3 regions of the Streptomyces sp. NPDC026092 genome follow, and region 3 is predicted to be linked to each of the others. Evidence: riboswitches for the same ligand, from Rfam matches in the RefSeq annotation. Region 3 holds a riboswitch; each other region holds the start of a gene.
The links. A riboswitch is a leader RNA that binds a small molecule or an ion and turns the genes downstream of it on or off. The one in region 3 is predicted to bind thiamine pyrophosphate.
Positions count from the first base shown of each region.

Region 1 (5,360 bases), on a different contig from region 3:
GGAGCCGATCGGCGAGCCGAGCGGCATGATCGCCGCGCACCCCACGTCCTCCAGCTTCCGCGCGAGGACCGGGTCGTCGTTGGTGTACGGCAGGACGATGAAGCCGTCGTCGACCAGCGTCTCGGCCGCGTCGAGGGTCTCGACCGGGTCCGGCAGCAGGGTCCGCTCGTCGGCGATGACCTCCAGCTTGATCCAGTCGGTGCCGAGCGCCTCCCGGGCCAGGCGTGCGGTCAGGATCGCCTCGCCCGCCGTGTAGCAGCCCGCCGTGTTCGGCAGCACGCGGATCGAGAGCTTCTCCAGGACGGAGAGGACCGAGCCCCGCACGGTCGGGTCGAGCCGCCGCATGGCGACCGTGGTCAGCTCGGTGCCGCTGACGGCCAGGGAGCGTTCGAGGATCTCCAGGCTCGGGGCGCCGCCCGTGCCGAGGATCAGCCGGGAGGAGAACTCCGTACCGCCGAGGAGGAAGGTGTCGTCGGACATCGCGCTCAGCCTCCCTGGACGGCGGTGAGGACCTCGACCCGGTCGCCCTCGCCGAGGACGGTCGCGGACCACTGGCTGCGCGGCACGACGGTCTCGTTGACGGCCGCCGCCACGCCCGAGGGCGCGGTGGTGAGCGTGGTGACCAGGGCGTCGAGGGTCGTGGGCGCGGCGAGGACACGCGCCTCGCCGTTGACGGAGACGGTCGTGTTCGTGGCGGTCATGCGGGCTGCTCCTGTCGTACGGGGGAGAAGCGGCGGGGAGTGAAGGGGCGGGCCTCGTCAGGAAGCGCGCCGGTGGTGAGGAACTCGGCCATGACGTCGCCGGTGACCGGAGTGAGCAGCACGCCGTTGCGGTAGTGCCCGGTGGCGAGGCGGAGGCCGTCGAGCGCGGTCGGGCCGAGCAGCGGCGCGTTGTCCGGCGACCCGGGGCGCAGGCCCGCCAGGGTCTCGGTGAGCGGCAGCTCGGTGAGGCCGGGGACCAGCTCGTGGGCGTCGCGGAGCAGCTCGTACACCCCGCCCGCCGTGACGGTGGTGTCCCAGCCCAGCTCCTCGCTGGTCGCGCCGACGACCAGCTCGCCGTTCTCGCGCGGGACGAGGTAGACGTGGCTGCCGCGCACGACCGCCCGGACGGTCCGGGACAGGAACGGCGCGAACGCGGGCGGCACGGTCAGCCGCAGGACCTGTCCCTTGACGGGACGTACGGGCGGCAGGACCTCCGGCGGTACGCCCGCGAGCCGGCCGCTGAGGCTGCCCGCGGCCAGCACGACCTGGTCCGCGGTGAGCTCGGTGCCGTCGGCGAGCGTCACGCCCGTGGCCCGGTCCCGTACCACCGTGAGGCGTTCGGCGAGGCTCCGGTGGAAGACCACCCCGGCCCGCTCGCAGGCGGTGACCAGGGCGGCGGCGAGGCGGCGCGGATCGACCTGGTGGTCGCCGTCGACCCGCAGTCCGCCGCGCACGCCCGGGGCGAGCATCGGCTCGAGGCGGCGGCACTCGCGCCCGTTGAGCCACTCCGACTCCAGGCCGGAGCGGATCTGCAGGGCGTGCAGATCGCGCAGATGGGCCCGGTCGTCGGCGTCGAGCGCGACGGCGAGCGTGCCGCAGGCGCGGTAGCCGACGTCGTGCCCGGTGGCTTCCTCGAGTTCGGCGACGAACGCGGGGTAGCGGTGCGCGGAGGCGAGGTTGAGGGCGAGCAGGGTCTCCTCGCCGTAGTGGAGTTCGGTGACGGCGGCGAGCATCCCGGCCGCCACGCGGGCGGCCCCGCCGCCGGGTTCGGGGTCCACGACCGCCGTGCTCAGCCCGCGCTGCGCGGACCGCCAGGCGGTGACCAGGCCGATGATGCCGCCCCCGACGACGAGAACGTCGGAGGTACCGCCTGTGCTGCGGGTACTGCCTGTACTGCCCGTACTGCGTGTACGCGACATGGGCGTCCAGCCCCTCCCTTCGCCGGCATGACCCGGATCAGGTTCGTACGGTCGGAGGCCGGCCAGCCTCCCTCTCAGCCCGGTGCGTCCGGGCTCCCGCGAGTGCTCTACGTTGACCGTCAGCCTAACCCCAGCCCCCGACGCCCAGTAAGGGAGCCTCCACCGTGCCCCGTTCTCTCGACGGACTCGTCCTCGCGCCGGTCGCCGACCAGGCCCCCGGTCAGGTCGGGACGCGTACCCGGTTCACGTACCACGAGGAGGAGGGCCGGATCTGGGCCGAGTACGCGGGCGGGGACGTCGTGCGCGGGTTTCTCGTCGGCACGCGCGCGGGGGACCGGCTCGACTTCCGTTACGTCCAGCTGAAGCAGGACGGAACGACCTCTTCCGGGCATTGCGTCTCGCTCGTGGTGGAGCTGCCGGACGGGCGCGTTCGGCTGGAGGAGAGCTGGGCATGGGAGTCCCAGGAGGGCTCCGGCACCAGCGTCGTGGAACAGCTGCCTTCCTGACGGTACGTCAGATAGTTAAGGTGAACGGGTGAGCGAGCAGATGCAGGCAGAGCAGCGGGTCGTCGTCGTGGGCGCCGGGATGGCGGGGGTGCAGACCGCCGTGGCCCTGCGCGAACAGGGCTTCACCGGGGCGGTCACCCTCATCGGGGCCGAGCCCCACCAGCCCTACGACCGGCCGCCGCTGTCCAAGGCGGTCCTCCTCGGCAAGGCCGAGGACTCGGCTTTCGACGTCGACTTCGAGGCGCTCGCCATCGAGCTGCGCCTCGGCCTCGACGTGACCGGGCTGCGCGCCGACGCTCACGAGGTCGACACCGAGGCCGGGCCCGTCCCGTACGACGTCCTGGTCCTCGCCACCGGCGCCGAACCGATCACCCTGCCCGGCACCGAGGGCGTCCCCGGGGTCCACCTGCTGCGCACCCTCGACGACGCCGCCCGCCTCAAGCCCGTCCTGGAGCGCCGCCACGACATCGTGGTCGTCGGCGCCGGCTGGATCGGCGCCGAGTTCGCCACCGCCGCGCGCGAGGCGGGGTGCGCGGTCACCGTCGTCGAGGCCGCCGACCGCCCGCTCGCCGGCGCGCTGCCCGCCGAGGTCGCCGCCCCGATGGCGCGCTGGTACGAGGAGAGCGGCGCCGAACTCCTCACCCACGCGCGCGTGGAGTCCGTCGAACCCGGCACGGTCGTCCTCACCGACGGCCGGCGGCTGCCCGCCGACGCGGTCGTCGTCGGCATCGGCGCCCGGCCCGCCACCCGGTGGCTCACCGGCTCCGGCATCGCCCTGGGCGCGGACGGCTCCGTCACCGCCGACGACCGGCTGCGCACCTCCCTGCCCGACGTGTACGCCGTCGGCGACTGCGCCTCCTTCCCCTCCGCCCGCTACGGCGCCCGGCTCCTCGTCCACCACTGGGACAACGCGCTCCAGGGCCCGAGGGCCGTCGCGGCCGACATCATCGGCGAGACCCCCACGGTCTACGACCCGGTGCCGTACTTCTGGTCCGAGCAGTTCGGCCGCTTCGTGCAGTACGCCGGCCACCACAGCGGAGCCGCCGAACTGGTCCGGCGCGGTGACCCGGCCGACCCCTCCTGGTCCGTCCTCTGGCTCCACGACGGCTCCCTCGTCGCCCTGCTCGCCGTCGGCCGCCCCCGCGACCTGGCCCAGGGCCGCAAGCTGATCGAGTCCGGCGCCAAGCTCGACCCCACCCGCGCCACCGACCCCACCGTCCCTCTGAAGGCCGCAGTCCAGTAAGGGGCTGTCCGGCGGATCATGGCCGGGGCCGCGACGCCTGGCACGGCACTCCCCCAAGCTCTTCGAGCAGGGGGGACCCCCACGCCGCGTTGCCGAAACGCCCCGATAGCTCCGCTATCGAGACGCTCCGGCGCCTTGCGATGCGTCCCCTGGGCCCAGAGGGCCTGGGGAGGCCCCATGCGCCAGACGCCGCGTCCTTTCCGGCCCTGATCCGCCGGACAGCCCCTAGCCCGACTACCGACTGTCAGTCCGGGATGGCAGGCTTGTTCCCGTGACCGAGATTGACGCAAAGACCGATGCTCTCGTCCCCGCCTGGCTCTACCTCCCCGACATCGCGGAAATGCTCGATGTCGAGGTGACGCGCGTGCGGCAGCTGGTCAAGGAGGGCCAGCTCATCGCCGTACGACGCGGCGAGAACAAGGCGCTTCAGGTGCCCGCCGCCTTCATCGACGGCGACAAGGTGGTCAAGGGCCTCTCCGGGACCCTGACCCTCCTGAAGGACGACGGCTTCACCGACGAAGAGATGCTGGAGTGGCTCTTCACTCCCGACCCCACCCTGCCGGGCACGCCCGCGCAGGCCCTCAGCGAGAATCGCGGCACGGAGGTGAAGCGCCGCGCCCAGGCGCTCGCCGTCTGACGCACACGCTCCGAAACACCACAGGAGGCCCTGGGGGCCGGCTCCGCCCGGCCCCCTCGGACCGCCGCACCCAACGGGGGGAACCACCCATGTCCACGCCTCGCGCGCAGCTCGCCGACGCCCGGCTCTACCTCTGCACGGACGCCCGCAGGCGCCAGGGAGACCTGCCGGCCTTCCTCGACGCCGTGCTCTCCTCCGGCGTGGACATCGTGCAGCTCCGCGACAAGGGCATGGAGGCCGGTGAGGAGCTGGAGCACCTCGCCGTCTTCGCCGAGGCCTGCCGTCGGCACGGCAAGCTGCTCGCGGTGAACGACCGGGCCGACGTCGCCCACGCCATCGGCTCCGACGTGCTGCACCTGGGCCAGAACGACCTGCCCGTCCCCGCCGCCCGGAAGATCCTCGGCGAGGACGTGCTCATCGGCCGCTCCTGCCACGCCGAGTCCGAGGTGGACGCGGCCGCCGCCGAGCCCGGCGTGGACTACTTCTGCACCGGCCCCTGCTGGCCCACCCCCACCAAGCCCGGGCGGTACGCCCCCGGCCTCGGCCTCGTGCGGTACGCCGCCGCCCTTGAGCAGGACCGCCCCTGGTTCGCGATCGGCGGTATCGACGAGACGAATCTCGACGAGGTCCTGGACGCGGGCGCCCGCCGCATCGTCGTCGTCCGCGCGATCACCGAGGCCGACGACCCGGCCGCGGCGACGGCCCGCCTGGCCAAGCGGATCCGCGAGCGCTCCGCCTAGCGCACACCCTCCGTGGCGCCCCGACGGGCGGCAGGGAAACCCCGTCCGAACGGTGTCCAAAAAGGTGTCCACGACTCGGACACCACTTCGTCGGCCGCAGCACCCCGTCTAACCTGCCGGTATGGCCCTAGGTACCGCTTCCACCCGCTCGGACCGCGCACGCACGGTCCGCGAGATCCTCGCGTCCGGCAAGCCGTCGTACTCGTTCGAGTTCTTCGCGCCCCGCACCGAGAAGGGCGAGCGGAGCCTCTGGAACGCCATGCGCCGCGTCGAGGCGGTCGGCCCCAGCTTCGTCTCCGTGACCTACGGCGCCGGCGGCACCACCCGCGGCGGC
Region 1 is NZ_JBEZYN010000016.1:17,429-22,788, reverse strand. It holds gene AB0F56_RS24670 (thiazole synthase) at 1-480, opposite strand, end outside; gene thiS (sulfur carrier protein ThiS) at 486-701, opposite strand; gene thiO (glycine oxidase ThiO) at 698-1,900, opposite strand; TPP riboswitch at 1,898-2,010, opposite strand; gene AB0F56_RS24655 (hypothetical protein) at 2,065-2,406, shown strand; gene AB0F56_RS24650 (FAD-dependent oxidoreductase) at 2,447-3,649, shown strand; gene AB0F56_RS24645 (Rv2175c family DNA-binding protein) at 3,921-4,286, shown strand; gene thiE (thiamine phosphate synthase) at 4,376-5,026, shown strand; gene metF (methylenetetrahydrofolate reductase [NAD(P)H]) at 5,148-5,360, shown strand, end outside.
Region 1: another riboswitch for thiamine pyrophosphate. It lies ahead of thiO (glycine oxidase ThiO); the one in region 3 lies ahead of AB0F56_RS03130 (thiamine ABC transporter substrate-binding protein).

Region 2 (5,360 bases), on a different contig from region 3:
CGCGGACGAGGTCTGGGACGTGTTCCGCAAGTTCACCAAGCGCTTCGCCTTCCGCGACGACGCCGGCCCCCAGGCCGTCCAGGAGCTCCTCTCCACCTACGGTGGCAGCCGCGTCGTGCACGGCCACAGCCCCATCCCGTACCTCCTGGGCCAGGTCGGCACCGAGGACGGCGAGGGCGGCTCGGGCCCGGGCGTCGACGGTCCGCACGTGTACGCGGACGGACTGGCGATCGCCATGGACGGCGGCGTGACCATGGCCGGAAAGCTGCTGGTCGTCCAACTCCCCCTGCATGGCTGACGCATAACGCTGCGCATCCGGGGAAGTCGATTTCAGGAAACCCCCTGTCACCCTGTGCCATAACCGCAATACCATCGGATCATCCGTAGCAGGCTCTCCTCCGTTTCCGCCCAACCGGCCGTAAATCCCACGGTCAACGCGGCCCTACGGAGCATCGGGGGATGCACATGAACGTGGCTCCGCACCTGCTGACCGAGGATCGTGCCGAGTACGAGCGCCTCCTCGACGACGCACTGCGCAACGCGTACGACCATCCAGATCTCGCCGAGATCGGGAAACGGCTCACGGCCGGCCAACTGCGCACGATGGCGCTGAGCGCGACGGCCCTGATCACCGCCGCGGCGGCGATCGAGTACGACCACTTCGTGAAAGTCCGCGAAGAGGTCCGCTCACCGAGCGGTACGAGCGTGATGGACGCCGTCCTGACGGCGGACGGCGACGGGGCGAGCGGCGGCCCGGGAGCGGGCATCGTCGCGATCGTCACCGTCCTCGCGCCGGTCCTCGCCGGGCCGGCCGCTCTGATATTCCTGCTGGTCGGCGCCGTGCTGAAGGTGCTCGCACCCACGCTCACCGTCGCCGACACCCTGCTGACCGCGGGCTGGTTCTTCGGGGCCGTCGCCGCCGCCGGCCTCTTCTGCGCCGCCGTCGGGCTGCTGGTCACGGCGCTGCGCAACCGCTCCACGGAAGTGGCCGCGAGCGACCCACCCCGTACGGAAGCGGACGACGAGCTGTCCCGGGCCCGGGAGGCCTGGCGCCGCGCCCTGCTGGAACGGGGCATCCTGCCGTTCCTCCGCGAGGCCCTGGCCGCCCCCGGACCGCCGGACCCACCGTCCGTGCCACCGCCGCGCACCGACCGCATAGCCAAATTCGGCTACAGCGGACCGGACTTCTCCAGCCCGAACGAAGGCTCGTCCGGAACGCGCCCCACCTTCACGAGCCCCGACTACACCGGGCCCGAGTTCACGAGCCCGGACTTCACCGGCCCCGGCCACACCGGCCCGGAGATCGGCCCTTCGGAACACCGACCGGACTGAGCCGGAGCCCCAGGAGCGGCACGGCCACCTTGTTCGCGCGGACGGGGCCCCGGGAACCGGCGGCGGCGCCCAAGGGCCCGCGATCCCCCCGTGGATCGCGGGCCCTTCCGGTTACTGCTCCGCCAGCGGCAGGTAGACGCGGTTGCCGGCCGCCGCGAACTCCTTGGACTTCTCCGCCATACCGGCCGAGATCTCGTCCGCCTTGAGGTCGCCGCCGTGCTCCCGGCGGATGTCCTGCGAGATCTTCATCGAGCAGAACTTCGGACCGCACATCGAGCAGAAGTGCGCGGTCTTCGCGGGCTCCGCCGGAAGCGTCTCGTCGTGGAACTCACGGGCCGTGTCCGGGTCGAGCGCCAGGTTGAACTGGTCCTCCCAGCGGAACTCGAACCGCGCGTCCGACAGCGCGTCGTCCCACTCCTGCGCCCCCGGGTGCCCCTTGGCCAGGTCCGCGGCGTGCGCCGCGATCTTGTACGTGATGACGCCGGTCTTCACGTCGTCACGGTTGGGCAGGCCCAGGTGCTCCTTCGGCGTGACGTAGCAGAGCATCGCCGTGCCCCACCAGGCGATCATCGCGGCGCCGATGCCCGAGGTGATGTGGTCGTACGCGGGCGCGACGTCCGTGGTCAGCGGGCCGAGGGTGTAGAACGGCGCCTCCTCGCAGATCTCCTGCTGGAGGTCGATGTTCTCCTTGATCTTGTGCATCGGGACGTGCCCGGGGCCCTCGATCATCGTCTGCACGTTGTGCCGCTTGGCGATCGTGTTCAGCTCGCCGAGCGTGCGCAGTTCGGCGAACTGCGCCTCGTCGTTGGCGTCCGCGATCGAGCCGGGCCGCAGGCCGTCGCCGAGCGAGTACGTGACGTCGTACGTCGCGAGGATCTCGCAGAGTTCCTCGAAGTTCGTGTAGAGGAAGTTCTCCTTGTGGTGCGCGAGGCACCAGGCGGCCATGATCGAGCCGCCGCGCGAGACGATGCCGGTCTTGCGACGGGCGGTCAGCGGGACGTACGGCAGCAGGACTCCGGCGTGGACCGTCATGTAGTCGACGCCCTGCTCGGCCTGCTCGATGACCGTGTCCTTGTAGATCTCCCAGGTCAGCTCCTCGGCCTTCCCGTCGACCTTCTCCAGGGCCTGGTAGAGCGGCACGGTGCCGATCGGCACGGGAGAGTTGCGCAGCACCCACTCGCGCGTGGTGTGGATGTTGCGGCCGGTGGACAGGTCCATGACCGTGTCGGCGCCCCACTTGGTCGCCCAGGTCATCTTCTCCACCTCCTCCTCGATGGAGGAGGTGACGGCGGAGTTGCCGATGTTGGCGTTGACCTTCACCAGGAACCGCTTGCCGATGATCATCGGCTCGATCTCCGGGTGGTTGACGTTGGCCGGCAGTACGGCACGCCCCGCCGCGATCTCCTCCCGTACGACCTCGGGAGAAACGTTCTCTCGGATCGCGACGTACTCCATCTCCGGGGTGATCTCGCCCCGGCGGGCGTACGCGAGCTGGGTCACGGCCTCGCCGCCGCGGCCCCGGCGGGGCAGGCGCGGACGGCCGGGGAAGACGGCGTCGAGGTTCTTCAGCCCACCGCCGCGCGGCGAGGTGTGCTTGATGCCGTCGTCCTCGGGACGGACCGGGCGGCCCGCGTACTCCTCGGTGTCGCCCCGCCCGATGATCCAGTTCTCGCGCAGCGGCGGCAGGCCCCGCCGTACGTCGGTGTCGATGGTGGGGTCGGTGTACGGACCGGACGTGTCGTACAGCGTCACGTCCTTGCCGTTGGTGAGGTGCACCTGCCGGACGGGCACGCGGAGGTCGGGGCGCGAGCCCTCGACGTACCCCTTGTGCCAACCCGGCTTGCGCTCGTCCTGGCCGGCGTTCTCGCTGGTGGCAGGCGTGCGTGCATCCTGAATGGTCATGAGACCGATCTCCCTACGCCGGCATTACCCGGTAACAGGTTCGGCGGTCGGCGCAGCCTCCTCCCGTACGTACATTCAGTACGCGCGTACGGTGATCAGCGCCCTCTCAGCCCGGTGCTCCGAGCTCCCGCGTGTGCAAAGGTGTCACCACGCTAGCGTCAATCCGGCCGTGCTGAACAGTGGGCCCCCGCCGTTCTTGCGATGATCGGTCGGTGACTTCCTCGCAGCAGACCCCTGAACCCGACGGTCATGACGGCCCTGGCGCCCATGGCGACGCGGGCCACGGGCACGGCCATTCGCACAGCCATGGGCCGGCCGCGCCCGTCTCCCGGCACCTGCGCAGGGTCATCGCCGCTGTCCTGATCCCGTTCGCCGCGGCGGTCGTGGTCGGGCTGGTGGTGCTGTGGCCGGGCGGCGCCCCGGAGCACGAGCGCACCGGCGTCGGCTTCGACCGGCAGACGTACCAGGGCAAGGTCGTCTCGGTGGAGCAGGTCGACTGCAAGGACGTGAACGCCGCTCAGGTCCCGCCGACCGGCGACACTTCGACGCCCGAGGGGCGCGAGGCGGCCAACGCCCAGCAGGGGGAGTGCGAGAAGGCGACGATCGAGGTCACGAGCGGTCCGGACAAGGGCCGTACGTTCGTCGAGATCGTGCAGCCGGACGCGCCGCGCCAACTCGACGAGGGCCAGGGCGTGGTGGTGGCGTACGCGCCGGACGCGCCGCGCGACCTGCAGTACTCGGTGACGGACGTGAATCGCAAGGTGCCGCTGGCGGTGCTCGGCCTGATCTTCGCCGTGGCGGTCGTGCTGGTCGGCCGGATGCGTGGCGTGATGGCGCTGATCGCGCTCGCCGTGAGCTTCATGATCCTGACCTTCTTCATCCTCCCGGCGATCCTTCAGGGGTCGAATCCGCTGGTGGTGGCGGTGGTCGGGTCGAGCGCGATCATGCTGATCGCGCTCTACATGTGCCACGGCCTGTCCGCCCGCACCTCGGTCGCGGTGCTCGGCACCCTGATCTCGCTGCTGCTGATCGGTCTGCTCGGCTCGTTCTTCATCAGCTGGGCCTCGCTGAGCGGCAACACGGACGACAACACCGGTCTGATCCACGGGCTCTACCCGGACATCGACATGTCCGGTCTGCTGCTCGCGGGCATCATCATCGGCTCGCTCGGCGTCCTCGACGATGTGACGGTGACGCAGACCTCGGCGGTGTGGGAGCTGCACCAGGCCGATCCCCGGCTCGGGCCGCGCGGTCTCTACCGGGCGGGCATCAGGATCGGCCGCGACCACATCGCGTCCGTGGTGAACACGCTGGTCCTCGCGTACGCCGGCGCGGCCCTGCCCCTGCTGCTGCTCTTCTCCATCGCGCAGAGCAGCGTGGGGACGGTGGCCAACAGCGAACTCGTCGCGGAGGAGATCGTCCGCACGCTGGTCGGTTCGATCGGTCTTGTCGCCTCCGTTCCGGTCACGACCGTTCTCGCCGCGCTCGTGGTCTCGGCGGACCGGCCGGGGGGAGCGGCAGCGGCCGGCGGGGCGGGCGGAGCCGGCTCGCCGGGCTCGCTGGAGAAGCGTTCATCCAGGCCCTCCGGACGCGGGCGGCGCCGCCGCGCGAAGTGACCGGTCAGCCGGCGTTCTCCTCCGCGAGGATCCGGCCGAGCGCCGCCTCCAGGTTGTCCTCGAAGTCGCCCAGTGTCCGTTCCTGACCGAGTGGAACCAGCTTGTCCGTCCGGTCGAGGAAGGCGACGAGCGGCGGCGCGCTGGCCCGGAACAGGGCCCGGTCGCTGCCGACCTGGAGCCGGATGGCGACGTCCGAGAGGCCCTCGGGGTCGGTCGGCGCGATGTGCACATCGCCGTCGCCGCTCGGTCGGTTGATGCCGTCGAGCAGCAGCTCCCGGCCGAACGCCCAGGTCACGGGCGCGTCTCCGGGAAGGTGGAACGTCATCCGCACCGCGTAGGGATCCCGGGTCTCGTACCGCAGTTCCACCGGGATCCTGAAGGAGAGCTCCTCGGAGACGAGGAAGCTCATCAGGACCTCGGCCTGAACCGACTCTCGCATCATGTACCCCGCAGTCGATGGAGCAGTTGTGTAAACACGGCTGCTGAAAGCTGTTATCAAAACGGCCAGGA
Region 2 is NZ_JBEZYN010000004.1:78,645-84,004, forward strand. It holds gene AB0F56_RS07600 (metallophosphoesterase) at 1-298, shown strand, start outside; gene AB0F56_RS07605 (hypothetical protein) at 460-1,332, shown strand; gene thiC (phosphomethylpyrimidine synthase ThiC) at 1,444-3,234, opposite strand; TPP riboswitch at 3,228-3,375, opposite strand; gene AB0F56_RS07615 (YibE/F family protein) at 3,447-4,850, shown strand; gene AB0F56_RS07620 (SsgA family sporulation/cell division regulator) at 4,855-5,289, opposite strand.
Region 2: another riboswitch for thiamine pyrophosphate. It lies ahead of thiC (phosphomethylpyrimidine synthase ThiC); the one in region 3 lies ahead of AB0F56_RS03130 (thiamine ABC transporter substrate-binding protein).

Region 3 (5,360 bases):
ACCGCGGATCAGCCCCGGCAAGACCCGCGAGGGCCTGCTCGGAGCGGTCACGTTCGCGATGGCGGCGGGCGCGCTGTGCATGGAGTTCCTGATCGACGACGGCTCGTGGTGGCAGGGCCTGCTGCTCGGCCTCGCGGTGGCGGCGAGCGCGACGCTCGGCGACCTCGGCGAGTCGATGATCAAGCGCGACCTCGGCATCAAGGACATGGGCACGCTCCTGCCCGGTCACGGCGGCATCATGGACCGCCTGGACTCCCTGCTGCCTACGGCTCCGGTGGTCTGGCTGCTGTTGGTCGTCTTCGTCGGCACCACCTGACCTGCGAATTTGTAGGTGAAGCGCCCGTTGTCCTCCCCCATAGCCCCTCCGGGGCTATGGGGGTGCCCCCATTCGTCGGGCCCTTCTCCGTTCCTCTGCGACACTGGTAGGACCATGCCCAAGCCCGGAGAACTCACTTTCGTCGCGCCCCGCGGAGCCAAGAAGCCGCCGCGGCACCTTGCCGACCTCACGCCCGCCGAGCGCAAGGAGGCCGTCGCCGCGATCGGCGAGAAGCCGTTCCGCGCCAAGCAGCTGTCCACCCACTACTTCGCGCGGTACGCCCACGACCCCGCCGAGTGGACCGACATCCCCGCCGGCTCCCGCGAGAAGTTGCAGGGGGAGCTGCTGCCCGACCTTATGTCCGTGGTCCGGCACATCTCGTGCGACGACGACACCACCCGTAAGACCCTGTGGAAGCTGCACGACGGCACGCTCGTCGAGTCCGTGCTCATGCGGTACCCGGACCGGGTCACCATGTGCATCTCCTCGCAGGCCGGCTGCGGGATGAACTGTCCGTTCTGCGCCACCGGGCAGGCCGGGCTCGACCGGAACCTGTCGACGGCCGAGATCGTGCACCAGATCGTCGACGGGATGCGCGCCCTGCGGGACGGCGAGGTGCCCGGTGGGCCCGCGCGGCTCAGCAACATCGTCTTCATGGGCATGGGCGAGCCGCTCGCCAACTACAAGCGGGTCGTCGGTGCCATCCGGCGGCTCACCGACCCCGAGCCGGACGGGCTCGGGCTGTCGCAGCGCGGGATCACCGTCTCCACCGTGGGCCTCGTGCCCGCGATGCTGCGCTTCGCCGACGAGGGCTTCAAGTGCCGGCTCGCCGTCTCGCTGCACGCCCCCGACGACGAGCTGCGCGACACCCTCGTGCCCGTCAACACCCGCTGGAAGGTCCGCGAGGTCCTCGACGCCGCGTGGGAGTACGCCGAGAAGTCCGGCCGCCGGATCTCCATCGAGTACGCCCTGATCCGCGACATCAACGACCAGGCCTGGCGGGGCGACCTGCTCGGGCGGCTGCTCAAGGGCAAGCGGGTCCATGTGAACCTGATTCCGCTGAACCCGACGCCCGGGTCCAAGTGGACCGCGTCCCGGCCCGAGGACGAGAAGGCCTTCGTCGAGGCCATCGCCGCCCACGGTGTTCCGGTCACCGTCCGTGACACCCGCGGGCAGGAGATCGACGGTGCCTGTGGACAGCTGGCGGCCTCGGAGCGCTGACCTTGTAGTCTGTGCTCGAACACATCTCCATATTCCGACAGGGGAGCGCCACAGCGCTGAGAGTGCGGTCATCGGACCGCAGACCCTCTGAACCTCGCCCAGGTCATTCTGGGTAGGAAGTTCGGTCGCAACTCGAGCTGTTGCGCCCTGCCCACCTCCCGGTGGGCAGGGCCGCGTCTCTTCCTGGTCACACCCAGGAGGAATTTCAGTGAGCACCAAGAAGATGGTCGCTGCGGCGATCGCCGCCGCGCTGGGCGTCACGACGCTCGCCGCGTGCGGTACCGAGGACATCCGCGACGCGGCGGGCAAGAGCGGTGAGCCCGCGCCGAAGACCGTGACCCTCGTGAGTCACGACTCCTTCAACGCCTCCAAGGAGGTCCTGGCGGAGTTCACCAAGCAGACCGGCTTCACCGTCAAGGTCCTCAAGAGCGGTGACGCGGGCGTCGCCGTCAACAAGGAGATCCTGACCAAGGGCTCCCCGCAGGGCGACGTCTTCTTCGGCGTCGACAACACCCTGCTCTCCCGCGCGCTCGACAACGGGATCTTCGTCCCGTACGAGGCGAAGGGGCTCGACCGGGTCCTGCCCGAGACGAAGCTCGACAAGGAGCACCGGGTCACCCCGATCGACACGGGCGACATCTGCGTCAACTACGACAAGAAGTACTTCGCCGACAAGAAGCTCGCGCCCCCGCAGACCTTCGACGACCTGGCCAAGCCGGAGTACAAGAACCTGCTCGTGGTCGAGAACCCCGAGAAGTCCTCCCCGGGCCTCGGCTTCCTGCTCGGCACCGCCGCGCGGTACGGCGACGACGGCTGGCAGGACTACTGGACGAAGCTCAAGGCCAACGGCGTGAAGACCGTCGACAGCTGGGAGCTCGCCTACAACCAGGAGTTCTCCGGCTCCGCCGGCGGCAAGCAGGCCAAGGGAGACCGCCCGCTGGTCGTCTCGTACGCCTCCAGCCCGCCGGTCGAGGTCCTCTACTCCGAGCCGCAGCCGAAGGACGCCCCCACCGGGGTCTCCACCGGCACCTGCTTCCGGCAGATCGAGTTCGCCGGACTCCTGAACGGGGCGAAGAACCCCGAAGGCGGCAAGGCGCTCATCGACTTCCTGATCTCCAAGAAGTTCCAGGAAGACATGCCGCTGCAGATGTTCGTCAACCCGGTGACCGAGGGCGCGCAGCTGCCCGAGCTGTTCACCCAGCACGGTGTGGTGATCGACAAGCCGCAGACCATGGCGCCCGAGAAGATCGCCGAGAAGCGTGACCAGTGGATCCAGTCGTGGTCCTCGACCGTTCTGAAGTAGTTCCCGACCGCCGGGGAAGCGCGGCGCGGCTCGGCCTGATGGTCGTGCCCGTCGCCTTCTTCGCGCTCTTCTTCGCCTGGCCCGTCGCCTCGATCGTCGAGCGCGGGCTGCGGGTCGACGGGGCGTGGGAGTTCGGCCGGTTCGGCGAGACGCTGACCCGGCCCGAGATCCTCGACGTCCTCTGGTTCACCCTCTGGCAGGCGCTCGCCTCCACCGCGCTGACCCTGCTGATCGCGCTGCCCGGCGCGTACGTCTTCGCGCGCTTCGACTTCCCCGGCAAGGGGCTGCTGCGCGCCGTCGTCACCGTGCCCTTCGTGATGCCGACCGTCATGGTCGGCACGGCGTTCCTGGCGCTCGTCGGCCGCGGCGGGCTCCTCGACGAGCTGTGGGGCGTCCGCCTGGACACCACCGTCTGGGCCATCCTCCTCGCGCACGTCTTCTTCAACTACGCCGTCGTCGTCCGGACCGTCGGCGGACTGTGGGCGCAGCTCGACCCCCGCCAGGAGGAGGCCGCCCGCGTCCTCGGCGCCTCCCGGTTCCGGGCGTGGCGGACGGTGACGCTGCCCGCGCTCGCCCCCGCCGTCGCCGCGGCCGCGCTGATGGTCTTCCTCTTCACCGCCGGCTCCTTCGCCGTCGTCCAGATCCTCGGCGGACCGGCGTACTCCACCCTGGAGACGGAGATCTACCGGCAGACGGTCGACCGCTTCGACCTGACGACGGCCGCCGTCCTCACGATCGTCCAGTTCGTCGCCGTCGGCATCGTCCTCGCCGTGCACGCCCGGACGGTACGGCGGCGGGAGACGGCCCTGAAGCTCGTCCCGCCCGAGCAGACCGCGCGCCGGCCCCGGGGGATCGGCGCGTGGGCGCTCTTCGCGGGCGTCCTCGTCTCGATCGTCCTGCTGCTCGTGCTGCCGCTCGCCGTGCTGATCGAGCGGTCCTTCGCCACCCCCGACGGGTACGGGCTCGACTACTACCGGGCCCTCCAGTCCGTCGACCCCTCCGGCACCTTCCTCGTGCCCATGGTCGACACGATCGGGAACTCCCTGCGGTACGCGGTCGTCGCCACCGCCCTCGCGCTGCTCATCGGCGGACTCGCGGCCGCCGCGCTCACCCGGCGTGCCGGGCGGCTCGTGCGTGGCTTCGACGCCCTGCTGATGCTGCCGCTCGGGGTCTCGGCGGTCACGGTCGGCTTCGGCTTCCTGATCACCCTGGACGAGCCGCCGTTCGACCTGCGGGCCAGCTGGATCCTCGTCCCGCTCGCGCAGGCGCTCGTCGGCGTCCCCTTCGTCGTACGGACGATGCTGCCCGTGCTGCGCGCGGTGGACGAGCGGCTGCGGGAGGCGGCGGCCGTGCTCGGGGCCTCGCCGCTGCGGGCCTGGCGCGAGGTCGATCTGCCGCTGGTGCGGCGGGCGGTGCTCATCGCGGCCGGGTTCGCCTTCGCCGTCTCGCTGGGCGAGTTCGGCGCGACGGTCTTCATCGCCCGGCCCGACAACCCGACGCTGCCCGTCGCCGTCGCCCGGCTGCTCGGTCGGCCCGGTGCGCTCAACTACGGCCAGGCCATGGCCCTTTCGACGATTCTGATGGTGGTGTGCGCGGTGTCCCTGCTGCTCCTCGAACGGCTCCGTGTCGACCGGACCACCTCCGGCTCCGGGGAGTTCTGATGCTGCACTTCGAGGACGTGACCGTACGGTTCGGGGAACGGGCCGTGCTCGACTCCGTGGACCTGAAGGTGGCCGACCACGAGATCGTGTGCGTGCTCGGCCCGAGCGGCAGCGGCAAGTCCACGCTGCTGCGGGCCGTCGCCGGACTCCAGGCGCTCGACGGCGGGCGGGTCCGGCTCGACGGCGCGGACCAGGCGGGCGTGCCCGTGCACCGGCGCGGGGTCGGCCTGATGTTCCAGGACCACCAGCTCTTCCCGCAGCGGGACGTCGGCTCCAACGTCGCCTTCGGGCTGCGCATGCGGGGCGTGTCCAAGGCCGAACAGGACGTACGCGTACGGGAGTTGCTGGAGCTCGTCGGGCTGCCCGGGGCCGCGCGCCGGGCCGTCGCCGCGCTCTCCGGCGGCGAGCAGCAGCGCGTGGCGCTCGCCCGGGCGCTCGCGCCCCGGCCCCGGCTGCTGATGCTGGACGAGCCGCTCGGCCAGCTCGACCGCGGCCTTCGGGAACGGCTCGTCGTCGAACTACGCGCCCTCTTCCGCCAGTTGGGTACGACCGTGCTCGCCGTCACGCACGACCAGGGCGAGGCCTTCGCGCTCGCCGACCGGGTCGTGGTGATGCGCGACGGCCGGATCGCCCAGTCCGGGACGCCCCTCGACGTCTGGCGGCACCCGGCCTCCGCGTTCGTGGCCCGGTTCCTCGGCTTCGACAACATCGTGCCCGGCACGGTGAGCGGCGCCGCCGCCGAGACCCCGTGGGGCAAGGTCCCGGTGCCCGACGGCTCGCCCCAGGGCGCGCGGGAGGTCCTCGTCCGCCCGGCGGGCGTCCGGCTCGTGGCCCCGGCGGACGGCCTTGCTTGCGTCGT
Region 3 is NZ_JBEZYN010000002.1:106,833-112,192, reverse strand. It holds gene AB0F56_RS03140 (phosphatidate cytidylyltransferase) at 1-316, shown strand, start outside; gene rlmN (23S rRNA (adenine(2503)-C(2))-methyltransferase RlmN) at 431-1,537, shown strand; TPP riboswitch at 1,567-1,674, shown strand; gene AB0F56_RS03130 (thiamine ABC transporter substrate-binding protein) at 1,761-2,840, shown strand; gene AB0F56_RS03125 (iron ABC transporter permease) at 2,879-4,501, shown strand; gene AB0F56_RS03120 (ABC transporter ATP-binding protein) at 4,501-5,360, shown strand, end outside.